3 regions of the Streptomyces sp. NPDC045470 genome follow, and region 3 is predicted to be linked to each of the others. Evidence: riboswitches for the same ligand, from Rfam matches in the RefSeq annotation. Region 3 holds a riboswitch; each other region holds the start of a gene.
The links. Region 3 has a riboswitch for thiamine pyrophosphate ahead of thiC (phosphomethylpyrimidine synthase ThiC). Riboswitches for the same ligand answer to the same signal wherever they lie in the genome.
Positions count from the first base shown of each region.

Region 1: linked by a shared signal. The riboswitch ahead of AB0A97_RS06800 (thiamine ABC transporter substrate-binding protein) and the one ahead of thiC (phosphomethylpyrimidine synthase ThiC) in region 3 are both predicted to bind thiamine pyrophosphate.
Region 2: linked by a shared signal. The riboswitch ahead of thiO (glycine oxidase ThiO) and the one ahead of thiC (phosphomethylpyrimidine synthase ThiC) in region 3 are both predicted to bind thiamine pyrophosphate.

Region 1 covers NZ_JBEZAN010000002.1:104,167-110,846, forward strand. The annotation lists gene AB0A97_RS06780 (Rossmann fold nucleotide-binding protein) at 1-690, shown strand, start outside; gene AB0A97_RS06785 (hypothetical protein) at 721-1,722, shown strand; gene AB0A97_RS06790 (ABC transporter ATP-binding protein) at 1,760-2,833, opposite strand; gene AB0A97_RS06795 (iron ABC transporter permease) at 2,834-4,447, opposite strand; gene AB0A97_RS06800 (thiamine ABC transporter substrate-binding protein) at 4,504-5,583, opposite strand; TPP riboswitch at 5,662-5,796, opposite strand; gene rlmN (23S rRNA (adenine(2503)-C(2))-methyltransferase RlmN) at 5,830-6,680, opposite strand, start outside.
Region 2 covers NZ_JBEZAN010000001.1:397,809-404,488, reverse strand. The annotation lists gene AB0A97_RS01695 (deoxyribonuclease IV) at 1-61, opposite strand, end outside; gene pknB (Stk1 family PASTA domain-containing Ser/Thr kinase) at 201-2,210, opposite strand; gene AB0A97_RS01685 (thiazole synthase) at 2,434-3,228, opposite strand; gene thiS (sulfur carrier protein ThiS) at 3,239-3,457, opposite strand; gene thiO (glycine oxidase ThiO) at 3,454-4,755, opposite strand; TPP riboswitch at 4,840-4,955, opposite strand; gene AB0A97_RS01670 (FAD-dependent oxidoreductase) at 5,204-6,391, shown strand; gene AB0A97_RS01665 (Rv2175c family DNA-binding protein) at 6,641-6,680, shown strand, end outside.
Region 3 covers NZ_JBEZAN010000008.1:137,734-144,413, reverse strand. The annotation lists gene AB0A97_RS23140 (IclR family transcriptional regulator C-terminal domain-containing protein) at 1-717, shown strand, start outside; gene AB0A97_RS23135 (SsgA family sporulation/cell division regulator) at 822-1,247, shown strand; gene AB0A97_RS23130 (YibE/F family protein) at 1,315-2,733, opposite strand; TPP riboswitch at 2,874-3,032, shown strand; gene thiC (phosphomethylpyrimidine synthase ThiC) at 3,026-4,816, shown strand; gene AB0A97_RS23120 (Bro-N domain-containing protein) at 5,111-5,788, opposite strand; gene AB0A97_RS23115 (hypothetical protein) at 6,040-6,680, opposite strand, start outside.

The DNA of each region.
Region 1 (6,680 bases), on a different contig from region 3:
GCGGCCCGGCTGGGGCGGCGGCTCGCCCGGGCCGGCCTGACGGTCGCCACGGGCGGCGGTCCGGGCGCGATGGAGGCCGCGAACCTCGGTGCCTACGCCGCGCCCTTCGACGACGCCATGCTGGACGAGAGCCTCGCGCTCCTCGCCAAGGTGCCGCGGTTCGTTCCCTCGGTGACGGACTGGGCGCGGGCCGCCTTCGAGGTACGCGGCCGCTGGCCGGGCGGCGGCGACTCGGTCGGCATCCCCACCTGGTTCTACGGGCACGAACCGCCGAACGCCTTCGCGTCCCGCATCGCCAAGTACTTCGTCAACGCGGTCCGTGAGGACGGCCTCCTGGCCCGTTGCAACGCCGGCGTGGTCTTCCTGCCCGGCGCGGCGGGCACCGTGCAGGAGATCTTCGACAACGCGACTCCGAACTACTACGGATCGCGGGGTGAGCCGACCCCGATGGTGCTCGTCGACCGTGTCCACTGGACCGAGAGGCTGCCCGCCTGGCCGCTGTTGCAGGCGCTCGCCGCGGAACGCGCCATGTCCGGCAGGATCGCTCTGGTCGACTCGGTGGAAGAGGCGCCGGAAGCGCTGGCCCGCCTCGGCGAAGTCCCCGGTTCCGGTCCCGCGGCATCTGCTCGACCGTCCGAGGCAACTCACGCCCCCGAAACCACGTCTCCCAGTCAGGTAATGCACAGGTAAAACCAGGCAGTGCGCGAAACGGAGTTCTCGGTGCTCATCGGTCTTCTGACGGCGGTAGCGGCCTCGGCCTGCTACGGCACGGGGTCGGTCCTGCAAGCGGTGGGGTCGCGCAAGTCCGCGCGCCGGGAGGCGGCCGCCGCGTCCACCACCGGCGTCACCGCACACGGCGGCCCCAGTCTCTCCTCCACCGCCAAGGCCGCCGTGACGTGGGAGTTCATGGTCGGTACGGTGCTGGACTTCGTGGGGTTCGGCCTCGGCGCGCTGGCCGCCCGGATGCTGCCGCTCTTCCTCTCGCAGACCGTCATCAGCGCCAACCTCGTGATCACCGCCGTCCTCAGCATCAAGCTGCTCGGCATCCGGCTGAACGGCCGCGAGTGGGTCTCCATCGGCGTGGTCTGCTCGGCGCTGGTCCTGCTGGCCACCGCGGCCGGGCCGGAGGGCGGCGGGGACGCCTCGACGACCACCCACTGGTGGCTGCTGATCGCCTCGGTGGCGCTGATGGGCGGCGGAACGCTGGCCGTCCGGCTGCTCGGCAGCCGCGCCGCGATCCTCGCCGGCCTGCTGTCCGGCCTGGGCTTCGGCGCGCTCGGGGTCGGCGTGCGCGTACTGAACGGCGTCGACCCGTTCCACCTGCCCACGCTCCTGGCCGACCCGGCGCTCTACGCCATTCTCGTCGCCGGTATCGGCGGTATGTACCTGCACACGGTGGCTCTCCAGATCGGTTCGGTCAACGGTGCCACGGCGGCGCTGGTGGTGGGCGAGACGGTGGTACCGGGCATCCTCGGGGTGCTGTGGCTCGGTGACTCCTCCCGGCCGGGCTTCGCCTGGATGGCGGTGCTCGGTTTCGTCGTGGCGGTGGCCGGCGCCGTCGCGGTCGCCTGGTTCGGCGAGCCGGAGGACGGCGGCACGACCGGTACGGCGTCCGGGCCGGCGGCCGTACCGGCTCCCGCGGAGGAAGCGAAGGCGCCGGACGGGCCGTCGGCCGTGAGCGACGCCCGGACCACGGCGGGCAGCCGCACCAGCTCCCCGTAGTACGAGCGCGGGCACGCGTCCCGGTGGTGGGCGTCCCTCAGCGGTTCAGGACCACGACGTCCTCGGCCGCGAAGGTGACGCCCACCGGCTCCCCGTCCTGTGGGGCGTCCCGCAGCGCGCAGGCCGCCTCCACCTGCGGCCCGGTGTCCGGCTGGAGGAGCAGCGCGACATGGGTACCGCGGAAGGTGCGGGCCGCTACCCTGCACGGCAGCCCGTCCGCGGCGGCCGTGATGCGCACCCCGGCCGGGCGCACCAGCAGGCGGCACGGGCCGTCCGGTGTGCCGTCCGGTACCGGGATCTTCCCCCAGGGGGTGTCGGCGGACCCGCCCCGTACGGTCGCCTCCACCACGTTGTCGAAGCCCAGGAAGCGGGCGACGAACTCGGTGGCGGGGCGCTGCCAGACCTCCAGCGGGGTACCGCTCTGCGCGATCCGCCCCTCCTGCATGACCACCACCCGATCGGCCAGCGCGAAGGCTTCGCCCTGGTCGTGCGTCACGGCCAGCACGGTCGTCCCCAGCTCGCCGAAGACTCTGCGCAGTTCGACGACCAGGCGCTCCCGCAGGCCGCGGTCGAGCTGGCCGAGCGGCTCGTCCAGCATCAGCAGCCGTGGCCGCGGTGCGAGTGCGCGGGCCAGCGCGACCCGCTGTTGTTCGCCGCCGGACAGCGCCGCCACCGCACGCCGCTGGGCGCCGGGCAGACCCACCAGGTCCAGGAGTTCGGCAACCGTACGCTCCTGTTCGGCACGTGACGCGCCTCGCATGCGCAGGCCGAAGGCCACGTTCCCGCCGACGTCGCGCTGCGGGAAGAGCTGGTGGTCCTGGAACATCAGCCCGAGGCCGCGGCGGTGGGTGGGCACGCCCGACTGGTCCCGTCCTTCCAGGAAGACGCGCCCCGCGTCGGCGGCCTGCAGTCCCGCCACGACCCGCAGAAGCGTGGACTTGCCGCTGCCGCTGGGCCCCAGCACGCACACGGTCTCCTGCGCGGCGACGCTCAGGTCGACCGCGTCCAGCGCCGGCGGCTGCCCGGTGCGGAAGCGGACGGTGACGTCGTCCAGCCGCAGCAGTGCCCCGTCCGCCGTGTCGGCGCGTCCCGTATCGGCGTGTCCCGCCATCTAAAACTCTCCGGCCTGGTCGGTGCGGATGCGCTCCAGCGCCAGCAGCGCGCCCGCGCACACCACCATCAAGATCGTGGACAGTGCCATGGCCTGTCCGTAGTTGAGTTCTCCAGCGCGTCCCAGCAGCCGTGCGACGGCCACCGGCAGCGTCGGGTTGTCCGGTCGCGCGATGAAGACCGTCGCGCCGAACTCGCCCAGCGAGACGGCGAAGGCGAAGCCCGCGGCGACCAGCAGGGCCCGCCGCACCAGCGGCAGGTCGACCTCGCGCCACACCCGCCAGGGCGAGGCTCCCAGCACCGCGGCCGCTTCCCGCAGCCGCTCGTCCACCGCGCGCAGCACGGGCAGCATGGTCCGTACGACGAAGGGCACCCCGACCAGCGCCTGCGCCAGTGGCACCAGCCACCACGACGAGCGCAGGTCGAGCGGCGGCTCGTCGAGAGTGATCAGAAAGCCGAAGCCGACGGTCACGGCCGAAACCCCGAGGGGCAGCATCAGCAACGCGTCGAACCCCCGCACCAGCCTGCCGCCCCGCTTCGTCAGCGCGGCCGCGGCCAGTCCGCCCACCACCAGGGCGATCAGCGTGGCGGCCGCCCCGTAGGCGAGCGAGTTCCACAAGGCGTTCAAGGGGGCGACGGCAAAAGTGCTGTCCATGGAGGCGGCGGATTGCAGCGCCCGGTAGAACGTGAACCCGTAGCCGTCCGGCCCCGCGAAGGACCGCTCGATCAGCACCGCCAGCGGCACCACCAGCAGCAGCACGATCACGACGAGCGTCCCCCACAGCAGCGCCCACTGGCCCGCGCCGCGCGGCCGCCGTACCGTCTGCGCCGGGTCGACGAGCGTGAGGGCGGCCTCCCGCCGCCGTACGGTCCAGGCGTGCAGGGCCAGCAGTGCCAGCACGGCGGCGAACTGCAGCAGGGTGAGGACGGCGGCCGTGGGGAGGTCCAGGAAGTCGGCGGTCTGCCGGTAGATCTCCACCTCCAGAGTGGAGAACGTCGGCCCTCCCAGGATCTGCACCACGCCGAAGGAGGTGAAGGTGAAGAGGAAGACCATCAGGGCGGCAGCAGCGACGGCCGGCCCCAGGGCGGGCAGCGTCACCCGCCGCCAGGCGCCCCAACGGGACGCCCCGAGCACCCGGGCCGCCTCCTCCTGCCGCGGGTCGAGCTGCCCCCAGAGGCCGGAGACGGTCCGTACGACCACGGCGTAGTTGAAGAAGACGTGCGCCAGCAGGATCGCCCACACCGACGTGTCCAGCCGTACGCCCCACAGGTCGTCCAGCACCCCGCCACGCCCGACCAGGGCCAGGAACGCCGACCCCACCACCACCGTGGGCAGGACGAACGGCACCGCGACCACGGACCGCAGCAGCCTCTTTCCGGGGAATTCGAAGCGCGCGAAGACATACGCGCCGGGGAGCGCGATCAGCAGCGTGAGCCCGGTCGAGGCCGCCGCCTGCCAGACGGTGAACCACAGGACGCGCAGGACGTCCGGGTCGGAGAGCACCTCCCCGGCCCGGCCCGGCTGCCACTGCCCGCCGTCCTTCAGCCCGCGCCCGACGATCGCGGCGACCGGGTAGGCGAAGAACAGCGCGAAGAAGGCGAGCGGCAGCGCCATCAGGGCGAGCCGGCCGGCCGTTGCCCGTCCGCGGCGCGCCCGCCTCGCGCGGCCGGTTACTTCAGAACGAGCGAGGACCACTGCTTGATCCACTGTTCGCGGTTCTTGGTGATCGTCTCCGGAGCCACCGTCCCCGGCTTGTCGATCTTCTCGCCGTACTTGGTGAACAGCTCCGGCACCTTCGCGTCCTGACGCGCCGGGTTGACGAACATCTGGAGCGGCATGTCCTCCTGGAACCGCTTGCTCAGCAGGAAGTCCAGCAGCGCCTTGCCGCCCTTCTCGTTCTTGGCGCCCTTGAGCAGGCCCGCGAACTCGATCTGCCGGAAGCAGGTGCCGACCGCGACGCCCGTGGGCGCCTCCTTCGGCTCCGGCTTCTTGCCCAGCACCTCCACCGGAGGGCTCGACGCGTACGACACCACCAGGGGCTTGTCCCCCTTGCCCTTACCGGCCGCCGAACCCGAGAACCGCTCGTTGTACGCCTGCTCCCAGCCGTCCACGACCTCGACGCCGTTGGCCTTGAGCTTCTTCCAGTAGTCCTGCCAGCCGGACTCGCCGTACTCGGCGATGGTGCCGAGCTGGAAGGCGAGCCCCGGCGACGACGTGGCGGAGTTCTCGGTGACCAGCAGCCCCTTGTACTCGGGCTTGAGCAGGTCGTCGAAGGTCTTCGGCGGCCCGATCTTGTGCGCGGCGAAGTAGGCCCGGTCGTAGTTGACGCAGGTGTCGCCGTAGTCCACCGGCGTCACCCGGTGCTCCGCCTTGTCGAGCTGGAGCTCGGCGGGCACGCTCTCCAGCCCCTTGGCCTGGTACGGAGTGAAGATCCCTGCCTTCAGCCCGCGCGACAGCAGCGTGTTGTCGATACCGAAGAAGACGTCACCCTGCGGGTTGCCCTTCGACAGGATCGCCTGGTTGACGGCCTTGCCCGCGTCCCCGCCCTTGAGCACGTCGACCTTGTAACCGGTCTGCTCGGTGAACTCCGCCAGCACGGATTTCGAGACATTGAAGGAGTCGTGGCTGACGAGCGTGACGGTCTTCGGATCCTTGCCGCCGCCGCTGCCTCCCGAGCCGCACGCGGCGAGCGCCGTCATGCCGGCCGCGACGGCCAGCGCCGTGACGGTGATCCTTCTGTTGGTGCTCACTGAATTCCTCCTGGCTGGCCAGGAAGAGACGCGGCCCCGCCCGGCGCTTCGCGAAGAAGGCCGGACGGGGCGCAACAGCATGAGTGACGACCGAACTTCCTACCCGGAATGACCCGGGCGAGGTTCAAGGGTCTGCGGCACCTCGGTGTCCGTGACGCTCGGTCCGTGACACTGCCGCACTCTCAGCGCTGTGGCGCTCCCCTGTCGGAATGTGCATTTGTTCGATCACACCGTACCAGCGGGCGGTCAGCGCTCCGCGGCGGCGAGCTGCCCGCAGGCGCCGTCGATCTCCTGTCCGCGCGTGTCGCGGACGGTCACCGGCACACCGTGCGCGGCGACGGCCTCGACGAACGCCTTCTCGTCCTCGGGACGGGACGCGGTCCACTTCGACCCGGGCGTCGGGTTCAGCGGAATCAGGTTCACATGGACCCGCTTGCCCTTGAGCAGACGCCCCAGCAAGTCACCGCGCCAAGCCTGGTCGTTGATGTCCCGGATCAGCGCGTACTCGATCGAGATCCGCCGTCCGGACTTCTCCGCGTACTCCCACGCGGCGTCCAGCACCTCCCGCACCTTCCAGCGCGTGTTGACCGGTACGAGCGTGTCGCGCAGCTCGTCGTCCGGCGCGTGCAGCGACACCGCGAGCCGGCACTTCAGGCCCTCGTCCGCGAACCGCAGCATCGCCGGGACCAGACCGACCGTGGACACCGTGATGCCACGCTGGGACAGCCCCACCCCGTCGGGCTCGGGGTCGGTCAGCCGCCGGATCGCCCCCACGACCCGCTTGTAGTTCGCCAGCGGCTCGCCCATGCCCATGAAGACGATGTTGGACAACCGGGCCGGCCCACCCGGCACCTCACCGTCACGCAGCGCCCGCATGCCGTCGACGATCTGATGAACGATCTCGGCGGTGGAGAGGTTCCGGTCCAGCCCGGCCTGCCCCGTCGCGCAGAACGGACAGTTCATGCCGCACCCGGCCTGCGACGAGATGCACATCGTCACCCGGTCCGGGTAGCGCATCAGCACGGACTCCACGAGGGTCCCGTCGTGCAGCTTCCACAGCGTCTTGCGGGTGGTGTCGTCGTCACAGGAGATGTGCC
Region 2 (6,680 bases), on a different contig from region 3:
CCGGCACATGGCCGCCGACCGGGTTGCGCTCCCGGGCGCGCTGCCGGGAGTCCTGCGAAATGTTCTGCGGAGAATTCTGCGGGGAAGGGGAGGTGCTCACCCGTCAAGGGTGCCAGGTGCCGGGCGCCCGTCCCGGCGTGCGGGCGGGCGTCCTTGCTCACAGCGGGCCCGGGAGGCGGCACCGGAGGCGCCGCCTCGGCTCACAGCACGCTCTCCAGCCGGATGGTGATCCTGCTGCCCTTCGCCGCCTGCCCGCCGCCCGCGACCGACTGGCTCTCGACCTTGTCCCTCGGGAACAGGAACGGCTTCTTGACCTCGACCTCGAAGCCCGCGTCGGACAGTGCCTGCTCGGCGTCGGCGGCGGTCTTGCCCGTCACGTCCGGCACGGTGACCATCTCGGGGCCCGCGGAGAGCGTGAGCGTCACGGTGTCGCCGCGGCCCAGCTTGCCGCCCGCCCCCGGCGCCTGCCGGGCGATCCTGCCCTTGTCGTGCGGGGAGTGCACCGTACCGTCCGCGATCTTCACCTCGAAGCCCGCGCCGCGCAGCGTCGCCTCCGCGTCCGCCCGGTCCCGGCCGGTCACGTCCGGCACGTCGACCTCGGCGCCGCGGCTGACCGTGAGCGCGACGGCGGTCTCCGGGCGCCGCTTGCTGCCCGCCGCCGGATCGGTGCCGATCACCGACCCCTTGGCGACCTCGTCGGAGAACTTCTTGTGCACCGTGCCGACGGTCAGCCCCAGGTCGCGCAGCTTGCGCTTGGCGTCGGCGACCGGGGTGCCCGCCAGGTCGGGCACCTGGACGATCTCCGGGCCCTTGGACAGGGTGATGGTGACCGTGCCCGTACCGCGGATGCGCTTGCCGTTCTCCGGCTCCGTGGCCATGACGTGGCCGCGCTCCACGTTCGGGCTGAAGGCGCGTTTCACCCGCACCTCCAGGCCCTCGGCGCGCAGCGTCTGCTCCGCCTTGGCCTGCGTCATGTCCAGTACGGCCGGGACGGTGGTGAACTGTCCGGAGTTGATGTACCAGACGCCCGCGCCCACCACCAGCACGAGCAGCACGGCCGCGATCACCGAGGCCGTCCTGCGCCGGGTCCGCAGCAGCCCGGCCCGCACCCCGGTCCATGTCCCGGACCGCGGGGCGGCCGCCGCCGGGCGCAGTCGGGTGGTCGGCTCGGCCGCCGACGCCGGGTCCGGTGGCGGGGTCTCCAGCCTGCTGGTGTGGTTCAGCGGCTCCTCCAGCGGCAGCGGCGGCTGTACGGCCGACCGCGGCAGCACGCTCGTACGGTCCTCGGAGCCCGCCGCCGCGCCGTCCGCCGGTGCCTCGTTGGCCTGCGGCGGCACCGCGTCCAGCTGCGCGTCGGTCAGCTCGGCCCGTACCGTGCGGGTCTGCGCGAGCAGCGTCACCGCGTCCTGCGGGCGCAGCTCGGGGCGGCGCGCGGTGGCCGCGGCGACCAGGTCGTCGAGCTGCGGCGCCAGCTCGGGCGCGTACGTGGAAGGGGCCGGCACGTCCTCGTGCAGGTGCTGGTAGAGCACCTGGGCGGCGCTGCCGCCGGAGTGCGGCTTGCCACCGGTCAGCATCTCGAACAGCACGACACCGCACGCGTAGACGTCCGCGGGCGGCCCCGCCGCACCGTCCGTACTGTCTTCGATGCGCTCGGGTGCCATGTAGGAGACCGTGCCCAGGACCGAGCCGGTCGAGGCGGTGCTGTTCGTGCCCACGGTCCGTACGAGGCCGAAGTCGGCGACCTTGACCCGGCCGTCGTCGCCGATCAGGACGTTCTCCGGCTTCATGTCGCGGTGCACCAGCCCGGCCCGGTGGGCGGCGCCCAGCGCGGCCAGGATCGGTTCCGCGATGTCCAGCGCCGCCCGCGGCTGGAGGGCGCCGCGCTCGCGCAGGACGTCGCGCAGCGTGCACCCGGCGACGTACTCCATGGCCAGGTACACGTACGTGCCGTCGGTGCCCTGGTCGTAGACGCCCACCACGTTGGGGTGGTCGAGCCGGGCTGCGGACTTGGCCTCGCGGATGAAGCGGTCGACGAACGCGGCGTCGGCCGCCAGCGACGGGTGCATCACCTTCAGGGCGAGCACCCGGTCCAGCCGGGTGTCCACGGCCCGGTAGACCGTGGCCATGCCGCCGGCGGCGACGCGCGCCTGCACCTGGTACCGGCCGTCGAGCAGCTGCCCGACCAGCGGGTCCTGAAGGGTCGTATCCACGGCAGACGAGTCTACGAGCCGCCGCGGCGGTGCCGGACGCCCTGCCCGGAACCGTGGGCCATTGCATCCGAACAGTGACAGGAGCGGGCCGTCGGCCGGGCCGGGATGTGCCGGATGCCCGTTTCGCGGGGTGGGTGGTGGCGGGCGATGGCGGGCGGCGGCCGATCAGGGGCGCCGCCCGCCGTGCCTCGGGTGTCCGCCGTACCCCGAGAGGCCCGGTGGCTCAGAAGGCCGGGCGCTCCGGGTCCAGCGCGGCGACGCCCTCCGCCGGGGAGGAAGCCTCCGCGTAGTGGCGGCGCGGGATGCGCCCGGCCCGGTACGCCAGCCGGCCGCCCTCGACCGCGTGCCGCATCGCCTCCGCCATCAGGACGGGCTCCTGCGCACGGGTCACCGCCGACGCCAGCATCACCGCGGCGCAGCCCAGCTCCATGGCCAGGGCGGCGTCGGAGGCGGTGCCGGCGCCCGCGTCCAGGATCACCGGGACCCCGGCCCGCTCGGTGATCAGTTGGAAGTTGTGCGGATTGCGGATGCCGAGTCCGGAGCCGATGGGGGAGCCCAGCGGCATGATCGCGGCGCAGCCCACGTCCTCCAGCTTGCGGGCCAGCACCGGGTCGTCGTTGGTGTACGGCAGGACGGTGAAGCCGTCGTCCACCAGGGTCTCCGCGGCGTCCAGCAGCTCGACCGGGTCGGGCAGCAGCGTGCGCTCGTCCGCGACCACCTCCAGCTTGACCCAGTCGGTGCCCAGCGCCTCCCGGGCCAGCCGGGCGGTCAGCACCGCCTCGCCCGCGGTGAAGCAGCCCGCGGTGTTCGGCAGCACACGGATGCCGTGCCGTTCCAGTACGGACAGCACCGAACCCTGCACGGTCGGGTCCAGGCGGCGCATGGCGACCGTCGTCAGCTCCGTACCGGAGGCGAGCAGCGCCCGCTCCAGGACGTCGAGACTGGGCGCCCCGCCCGTCCCCATGATGAGACGGGAGTGGAAGGTGGTGTCGGCGATGGTGAGGAGATCGTCGGCCATGACGTACGGATCAGCCTCCCTGTACTGCGGTGAGGACCTCGACGCGGTCGCCGTCGCCGAGCGCGGTGGCGGGCCACTGGCCGCGCGGCACCACGGCCTCGTTGACGGCGGCGGCCACGCCGCCCGGTGCCGTGGTCAGACCGGCGACGAGCCGGTCCAGGGTGAGCCCGCCGGGGAACTCCCGGGGCTCGCCGTTCACGGAGACGGTGATGGGCGTGGTGACGGTCATACGGACTGCTCCTGAGGGGCGGGGGCGGCCGTGGGGCCCTGGTCGGTGCCGTTCGCGGGAGCCTGAGGGGGACCGGACGACGGGACGGGGCCCGGCGACGGCACGGGACCGGACGGCGGGACGGGGCCGGACGGCGGCACGGAGCCGGACGAGGTCGGGAGGCCGGGCGCGTCCGGCGCGAAGCGGTCCGGGGTGAACGCCCGGGCCTCCTCCGGCAGCGGGCCGCCGGTCAGCGCCGCCGCCATCACGTCGCCCGTGACCGGCGTCAGCAGCACCCCGTTGCGGTGGTGGCCGGTCGCCACCAGCAGGCCGGGCAGCGCGGTCGGGCCGAGCAGCGGCGCGTTGTCGGGCGAGCCGGGGCGCAGGCCGGCGCGGGACTCGACCAGGGGCAGTTCGGTGATGCCGGGGACCAGCTCATGGGCGTCCCGCAGCAGCTCGTAGACCCCGCCCGCGGTGACTGTGGTGTCCCAGCCCAGCTCCTCGCTGGTGGCGCCGACGACCAGCTCGCCGTTCTCGCGCGGTACGAGGTAGAGCGGGCCGCCGCGCACCACGGCCCGTACGGTGCGGGACAGAAACGGTACGCCGCCGGGCAGGCCGTCCGGCATCCGCAACCGCAGCACCTGGCCCTTGACCGGGCGGACCGGCGGCAGCACGTCCTCCGGGACGCCCGCCAGCAGCCCGCTCCGGCTGCCCGCCGCGAGGACCACCTGCCCGGCCGTGATCCGAGTGCCGTCGGCCAGTTCGGCGCCGGTGGCGCGGCCCCGCACGACGGTCAGCCGCTCGGCGGCGGCGCGGAGGAGGACGACCCCGGCCCGCTCGCAGGCGGCGAGCAGCGCGGCGGCCAGCCGCCGCGGGTCGACCTGGTGGTCCCCGTCCACGCGCAGGCCCCCGCGCACGCCCGGCGCGAGCAACGGCTCCAGGCGCCGGCACTCGCGCCCCGTCAGCCACTCGGACTCCAGGCCGCTGCGGAGCTGGAGGGCGTGCAGGTCGCGCAGGTGGGCGCGGTCGTCGGCGTCCAGCGCGACGGCCAGGGTGCCGCACCGGCGGTAGCCGAGGTCCAGCCCGCTCGCCTCGGTCAGCTCGGCGGCGAACTCGGGGTAGCGGCGCGCGGAGGCGAGGTTGAGGCCGAGCAGCGTCTGCTCGCCGTAGTGCAGCTCGGTGACGGCGGCCAGCATCCCCGCCGCGACCTGGGCGGCGCCGCCGCCGGGGTCCGGATCGGCGACGGCGGTCCGCAACCCGAGCCGGGCCGCCCGCCAGGCGGTGACCAGGCCGATGACGCCGCCGCCGATGACGAGCACGTCGGGGCTCGCGCCGGGGGCGGAGGCCGCCCCGGGGGGTGTCGGTTTCCGTGCGGGTGGATGCGTGTTCCGTACGGGTGGATGCATGGGCGTCCAGCCCCTCCCTTCGCCGGCATGACCCGGATCAGGTTCGTACGGTCGGAGGCCGCGTCAGCCTCCCTCTCAGCCCGGTCGCGTCCGGGCTCCCGCGTGTGCGTTCACCGGCAACCCTAGTACGGGCCGCCGACGCGCCGTAAGGGAGCGCCGGGAGCGGGGAGCGGGGCCGGCGCCGGCGGGTCACGGACCGTGACGTTGTGTCATAGATCTCGTTGCGCGGTGCTCCAGGTCGCGAGACACACCGTCTTACAGTGATCGGGTGAGCGAGCAGACCCAGCCCCAGGACCCTGACCGCGCGCGCCAGGACCGCGAATCCGCCGAGCGCGCGGCCGAACGCAACCGGCGCGCCGTCATCGTCGGCGCCGGACTGGCCGGTGTGCAGACCGCCGTCGCCCTGCGCGAACAGGGCTGGCGCGGAGCGGTCACGGTGCTCGGCGAAGAGCCGCACCAGCCGTACGACCGCCCGCCGCTGTCCAAGGCCGTGCTGCTCGGCAAGGCCGACGGGTCCGCCTTCGACGTGGACTTCGAGGCGCTCGGCATCGAACTGCTGCTGGGCCGCCGCGCCATAGGGCTCGCGGCCGGCTCGCGGGTACTGGAGACGGACGCCGGGCCGCTGCCGTACGACCACCTGGTGATCGCCACCGGCGCCGAACCGGTCACGCTGCCCGGCTGCGACGGGCTGCCGGACGTCCACGTCCTGCGCACCCTCGACGACGCCGAGCGGCTGCGGCCCGTACTGACCGGGCAGCGCGAGGTCGTGGTCGTCGGCGCGGGCTGGATCGGCGCGGAGTTCACCACGGCGGCGCGCGAGGCGGGCTGCCGGGTGACGGTCGTCGAGGCCGCCGACCGGCCGCTGGCCGGCGCGCTGCCCGCCGAGGTCGCCGCTCCCATGGCGGCCTGGTACGAGGACAGCGGCGCCCGGCTGCGGACCGGCGCCCGGGTCGCCGCGGTCACCGAGGGCGCGGTGACGCTCGCCGACGGCGCGGTGCTCACCGCCGACGCGGTCGTCGTGGGCATCGGCGCCCGCCCCGCGACCTCCTGGCTGGCCGGTTCCGGCGTCGAGCTGTCGCCCGAGGACCGCTCCGTCCTGGCCGACGAACGGCTGCGCACCACGCAGCCCGACGTGTACGCGGTCGGCGACTGCGTCTCCTTCCCGTCCGCCCGCTACGGCAGCCGCCTGCTGGTCCACCACTGGGACAACGCCCTGCACGGGCCGCGCACGGTGGCCGCCACCATCGTCCGCGGCGCCGCCGAGGGGCCGGTGTACGACCCGGTCCCGTACTTCTGGTCCGAGCAGTTCGGCCGTTTCGTGCAGTACGCCGGGCACCACGCGGGCGCCGACGAGACGGTGTGGCGCGGCGACCCGGAGAGCGCCGCCTGGTCGGTGGTCTGGCTGCGCGAGGGCGTGCTCGTCGCGCTGCTGGCGGTCGGCCGGCCCCGTGACCTGGCCCAGGGACGCAGGCTCATCGAGCGGGGCGCGGTGCTGGACCGGCGGATGGCGGCGGACGCGTCCGTACCGCTGAAGTCGGCGGCGGTCTGAGGCGACGCGGGGCGGCCCGGGGTGATCTGGGGCGGCTTGGGACGGCCTGAGGCGGCCTGGGGGGGCGTGGGGCGACCCGAGGCGGCGTGGGGCGGAACCCGGTGCCGGAGCCGGGCCCGTGGCTCCGGCGGGTGGTGCGTCCGGTGGCGTTGCCCGGTGGCGCGTCCGGCGGTGCGTTCGGGTGCTGTGGGCTGCGCCGATGGCGATGCCCGGCTACCGGCTGTCAGTGCGAGGTGGCAGGCTTGTCCCGTGACCGAGATTGACGCAAAGATCGATGGACTCGTCCCCG
Region 3 (6,680 bases):
GCGCTGCGCCTGCTGGAGGCGGTGGGCGCGCACTCCGCCGGTGCGCCGGCCAAACAGCTGGCCAGGGAGGCGGGGTTGCCGCTTCCGACGACGTACCACCTGCTGCGGACCCTGACGCACGAGGGCTATCTGCGCCGTGAGAACGGAGTGTTCGTCTACGGGGAGGCCGCCGGCTCCATCGGGAGGGCGGGCGCCGAGCGGTGCCGCCGTGCCGAGCTGGGGGACACGCTGGCCGTCCTGGGCGAACGGATCGGCGCCGCGGCCTACTTCGCGGTCTACCGGGAGGGTGAGGTGGAGGTCGTGGCAGCCACCGAGGACCCGCAACGGCCGCCGGTCGAGGAGTGGGTGGACTTCCGTACCACCGCGCACGCACATGCGATCGGGCAATGTTTGCTCGCACAACTCGACGAACGGTCCAGGAAGGACCACCTGGCCCGGTACCCGGTGCAGTCGCTCACGCCCTACTCGGTGCGGTGCGAGGGCGATCTGCTGCACCGCCTGGACGCGGTGCGCCGCGCCCAAGTCGCCTATGAGCAACAGGAATATGCCTTGGGCACAGTATGCTCGGCGATTCCGATCCAGGTGGGTTCGGCGGCCGCGACCGTGGCGATTTCTCTTCCCGCGAGCGACGCTCAGCGCCTACACTGCGTCACCGAACGACTACGCAGAATGGTGGAGGCGACGTTAACAACACTCGCTTTCTCTATCAGTATCTGAAAAATCACTCCTTGTGATCCGCTTGCACGTGACAGACGATGGCGTCAATGGGGCCAAGAAGGACGATTCCTGGCCATCTCCGACCAAGTCCGGGGCAGAGGTTGATGACCGACACAGTTCAGGCAGAAGTGATCATGAGCTTCCTCGTGTCCGAGGAGCTCGCCTTCCGTATCCCGGTGGAGCTGTACTTCGACCGCGCGGACCCCTATGCGGTCAGCTTCACCTTCGACCTTCCCGGCGATGTGCCTGTGACCTGGGCCTTCAGTCGGGAGCTGCTGCTGGACGGACTGAGCAAGCCGTCCGGTGAGGGTGACGTACGTATCGAGCCGTCCTCCTCCGAGCACCTCAGCGATGTCTTCATCAGCCTCCAGGTGGCCGATGAACGGGCGCTGTTCCGTGCCGGCGCTCCGCCGCTGGTGGCCTTCCTCGACCGTACGGACCGACTCGTACCGATCGGGGAGGAAGAGGTGTGCGACACGCTCGACTCGACACTGGACCGCATTCTTTCGGAGGCGCAGAAGGCGGGGTGAGCGGGCCGCCGCTGCCGGCTCGTTGCCGGAACCCGGTCGGCCCGGGCCGGGTGGCCCGGCCGCCGGTTCAGTGTGCGCGCCGCCGCCTGCCGCTGCCGGCGCCCCGACCCGCGCGTCGTCCCGCACTTCGCCCCGTGCTCGGCCTCGTACCCCGCCCTGGACCTCGGCGGGTGCCCCGGCCCGGCTCCAGGCCCGTCTCCCGGTCCGCGGAGACGACCAGCGCGGCCAGCAGGGTGGTCAGCGGTACGGACGCGACCAGGCCGATGCTGCCCACCAGTGTGCGTACGACTTCCTCGGCGACCACCTCACTCGTGGCGACCGTACCGACACTGCTCTGTGCGATCGTGAACAGCAACAGCAGTGGCAGTGCCGCGCCCGCGTAGGCGAGGACGAGCGTGTTGACGACGGACGCGATGTGATCGCGGCCGATGCGCATCGCCGACGTGTAGAGCCTGCGCCAGCCTGCCGACGGGTCGGCCTCCTTCAGCTCCCAGACCGCGGCGGTCTGGGTGACCGTCACGTCGTCGAGCACACCCAGAGACCCGATGATGATGCCTGCCAGCAGCAGACCGCGGACCTCGATGTCGGGGTAGAGGCCGTGCACCAGCCCGGTCTGGTCGTCGGTGTTGCCGGTCAGCAGGGCCCACCCGATGAAGAGGGAGCCGAGCAGGCCGATCAGCAGCAGCGAGGCCAGCGTGCCCAGTACGGCGACGGACGTACGTGCGGTCAGGCCGTGGCACAGGTAGAGGGCGACCAGCATGATCGCGCTGCCCCCGACGACGGCGACCACCAGGGGATTCGATCCCTGGAGGATGGCAGGGAGGATGAACAGCGTCAGCACCAGGAAGCTCACGACGAGCGCGACCAGCGCGAGAGCCCCGCGAAGCCGCCCGACCACGACGACCGCCGCGGCGAAGAGGGCGGCGAGCACCCACATCGGGAAGGTTCGGTCCACATCGGTGACCGAATACTGCAAGTCTTTGGGCGCTTTGGGTGCGTACGCGACCACGACACCTTGCCCGGCCTTGTAGTGCCGCGTGGCGTCGGGCGTCACGATCGACTCGAACCGCCGGCCCGTGTCCTTCCCGGTGGTCACCTCGACGATGGCCCGCTCGCAGTGCTTGGCCTGCTGGGGGCCGGTGGGGGAGGACGGTTGCTGCTGCGAAGGCTGCTGTTGCTGCTGGGCATGGACGTCCGCACAGTTCACTTCCTCGACCTTCACCACCTTCGCCTTCTCGGTGGGCTGGTCGAAGCCGACACCGGACGGCTTGTGGCCGGGTGCGCCGCCCGGCCACAGCACGACCAGTCCGACCAGGACCGCGGCGGTGAACGGGATGAGCACCGCCGCGATGACTTTGCGGAGGTGGCGCGAGACGGGGGCCGCGGGGCCGTGGCTGTGCCCGTGCCCATGACTGTGCCCGTGCCCTTGGCCGGGGCCAGGCTCGTGTTCGGCTCCGGTCCTGGCTCCGGCCCCGGCTGCGGGCACGGGCCCGGACCCGTGCGACGGACCGGAAGCGTGGTCGTGCGCGGAGTGCGAAGGCTCGTTGCTGGTCACCGCCCGATCATCGCAAGAACTGGCAGGGCCCCCTGTTCACCGCGCCACACCGGCCGCTACCGTGGTGGCACCTTTGCAATCGCGGGAGCTCGGAGCACCGGGCTGAGAGGGCGCTGACCCCCGTACGGAACGTCCGGCCGAAGCCGGGAACGCCGTCACGGACATCGCTGCGTCGACCGCCGAACCTGTTACCGGGTAATGCCGGCGTAGGGAGTGGGTCTTCATGACTCTGCAGGATGCACGCACGCCCGAAAACGGCCAGAACTCCGCCACGGAGATCGGCTGGCACAAGGGCTACCTCACCGGATCGCGCCCCGACCTCCGGGTTCCGGTCCGGCGTGTGCACCTCACCAACGGCAAGGACGTGACGCTCTACGACACGTCAGGGCCGTACACCGACCCCAACATCGAAAACGACGTCCGCCGCGGCCTGGCGCCGCTGCGGGAGAACTGGATCATCAGCCGCGGCGACACCGAGGAGTACGCGGGGCGGCCGCCCCGGCCCGAGGACGACGGCCTCAAGCACACCTCGCCGCGCGGCGGCCTGAAGAACCTCGACGCGGTCTTCCCCGGCCGCCCCCGGCAGCCGCGCCGGGGCCGGGGCGGCGCCGCGGTCACCCAGCTCGCGTACGCGCGGCGGGGCGAGGTCACGGCGGAGATGGAGTACGTGGCGATCCGCGAGAACGTCTCCCCCGAGTTCGTACGGGACGAGATCGCGGCCGGCCGGGCGGTCCTGCCCGCCAACGTCAACCACCCGGAGATCGAGCCGATGATCATCGGCAAGAACTTCCTGGTGAAGGTCAACGCGAACATCGGCAACTCCGCCGTCACCTCCTCCATCGAGGAGGAGGTGGAGAAGATGACCTGGGCGACCCGCTGGGGCGCCGACACGGTCATGGACCTGTCCACCGGCCGCAACATCCACACCACCCGCGAATGGGTGCTGCGCAACTCCCCCGTGCCCATCGGCACCGTCCCCCTCTACCAGGCACTGGAGAAGGTGGACGGCAAGGCCGAGGAACTGTCCTGGGAGATCTACAAGGACACGGTCGTCGAACAGGCCGAACAGGGCGTGGACTACATGACCGTCCACGCGGGTGTCCTGCTGCGGTACGTGCCCCTGACGGCCCGCCGCAAGACCGGCATCGTCTCGCGCGGTGGTTCGATCATGGCGGCGTGGTGCCTCGCGCACCACAAGGAATCGTTCCTCTACACCCATTTCGAAGAACTCTGCGAGATCCTCGCCTCCTACGACGTCACGTACTCCCTCGGCGACGGTCTGCGCCCCGGGTCCATCGCGGACGCCAACGACGAGGCGCAGTTCGCGGAGTTGCGGACGCTCGGCGAGCTGAACTCGATCGCCAAGCGGCACGGCGTACAGACGATGATCGAGGGCCCGGGACACGTCCCGATGCACAAGATCAAGGAGAACATCGACCTCCAGCAGGAGATCTGCGAAGAGGCCCCGTTCTACACGCTCGGCCCGCTGACCACGGACATCGCGCCCGCGTACGACCACATCACCTCCGGGATCGGCGCGGCGATGATCGCCTGGTGGGGCACGGCGATGCTCTGCTACGTCACGCCGAAGGAGCACCTGGGCCTGCCGGACCGGGACGACGTGAAGACCGGTGTCATCACGTACAAGATCGCGGCCCATGCGGCGGACCTGGCCAAGGGCCACCCCGGGGCCCAGGAGTGGGACGACGCGCTGTCCGACGCGCGCTTCGAGTTCCGGTGGGAGGACCAGTTCAACCTGGCCCTCGACCCGGACACGGCCCGCGCCTTCCACGACGAGACGCTGCCGGCGGAGCCGGCGAAGACGGCGCACTTCTGTTCCATGTGCGGCCCGAAGTTCTGCTCCATGAAGATCTCGCAGGACATCCGCCGCGAGCACGGTGGCGACCTGGCGGTCGGCACGGAGGCGGCTGCGGAGGCAGCGGCCGGAATGGCCGAGAAGTCGAAGGAGTTCGCGGCGGCGGGGAATCGGGTGTATCTGCCGATCGCGGAGTGAGAGTTTCCGAGAGCGTAACCTCCCGTTACGGTCTCAGGAGCTCACCGGGGCGTTGTCCACAGGCTGGTGCGATCCCCGCGGCATGGCTATCGTGCAACAACGTCCGGGCCCGAAGCCGCAAGTTCCGATTGCGACTTCGGGCCCGTTGCGTACGCGCCGTACCGGGTCAGCGAGGCCCCGTACACCTCGGGGCCCCGTAGGCGCCCACCCCGGCCTGTCGGATACACCCCCGTTTGAGCAGCATCCGCAGCGAGTCGTGCACGCGGTGCTCGGTGAGTCCGGTCCGCTGGGCGATCACCCGCAACGGGTATCTGGTGACACTGAGTTGACGAGCGCCGGAGCAAGGTAGGCCGCTACGGCCCAGATGTCTCCGGTGACGACCAAGTGTCGGCCTTTCCAGTCCGCGAGCAGATCGTCGGGGGTCAAAGCGGGGTTCACGGGGGCCGGTGAGTCGGCTCCGCACAGCTTGTCCGCGATGCGCTCCAGCGATTCGGCCATGCTGCCGAGCAAACGCATCTCCTGGTTTCGCAGCGCCGTGTACGTCTCGTCCATACGGAGGTCGTGTTCCTCAAGGCGGATGATCGCGTCGGCGACGTGATCGGGAATGGTGTAGGCCGCAGGTGCCGCTGGGGCACCGGCTCGGGCAGTGGCTCCACTCAATGAGTACGTACCGTCCCGCTGCACGGCTGCGACTACTTCCGCCACCCAGCATTTGAACGGCTCGGCTTCGGCCTTGGTGCACGCGTTGACGAGCATGATGAGCCCATGGAGGTCCACCATGTTCATCGATGTCTTGAGCCGGTGACCTGCAATCTTGCGGGAAGCGTCTGCCCCACAGACGCTTCGTGCAAGAGCGCCGAGCACTTTGATTCCCGCCTTGGGCACATGGGCCATAAGCGCTTGGCGCGTGTTGTCGTAGCCCAGGTTGACGGCGACATCCACAGCCGGAAACCAATGCGTTCCGTCCGGCATGGTCAGCCTTCATACCCGCGCCCCTGCCGCCGCGTACACGAAGTCGTTGACGTCGATAGCTTCCTGCCGTCCCGCGTGCGGGGACCGTGCGTCTTGTGTGCTCATGGTGAGCATCACCTCCACCGCCGAACGTAAGTCCCCCGCCACCCCAACCCCCGCCCGATAAACCGCATTTCACTTCATCGTGGCGGGTCCGCGCACAGCCGAGGGGGGCCCGGTATCGGACCCCCCTCGGGTGTGGCGTGCGGGCGCTATTCAGGATGGTGGTCCGGGCCCCCGTAGTCGGGGCTGGTGAAGTCCGGGCTGGTGAAGCGGGGTCGGGGAGCGGCGGGCGGGCCGCCGTCCGGGCTGGTGAAGTCGGGCCGTGAGTAGCCCAGGGTCGGGATACGGCCGCCGTCGACGCCGCGGCGCGGCACGTAACGGGCCGTACCGTGGCCGTTGACGCCGGCCGGATCGGACAGGGCCTCGCGCAGGAACGGCAGTATGCCGCGCTCCAGGAGCGCCTGCCGCCAGGCGTCCCGGGCGAGGTCCACCTCCCCGGCCGGGCCGCTCCGGCCGTCGCCGGTGCGTGGGGCGCGGAGCGAGGTGGAGCCGTTGCGCCAGGCTGCGAGGACCAGGCTCGCCATGGCGACCAGTGCCCCCGCGGCGGTGATCGCCGCGAAGATCCAGCCCACACTGATCATCGGCTGGGCGGCGGACGGGTCGGTGCCGACCGTCCGCAGGATGTACCCGATGACCAGGAACAGGACGGCGGCGATCCCCGCCAGTACCGGGGCCAGCACCGCGAGCATCGCGGCCAGTCCGGCACCGGCCGGTTCGGCGACCTCGCCCACGGTCGTGGCGAGGTCGATCCCCGGTCCGCCCGCGGAAGCGCCTTTCTCCTCACGGCCTT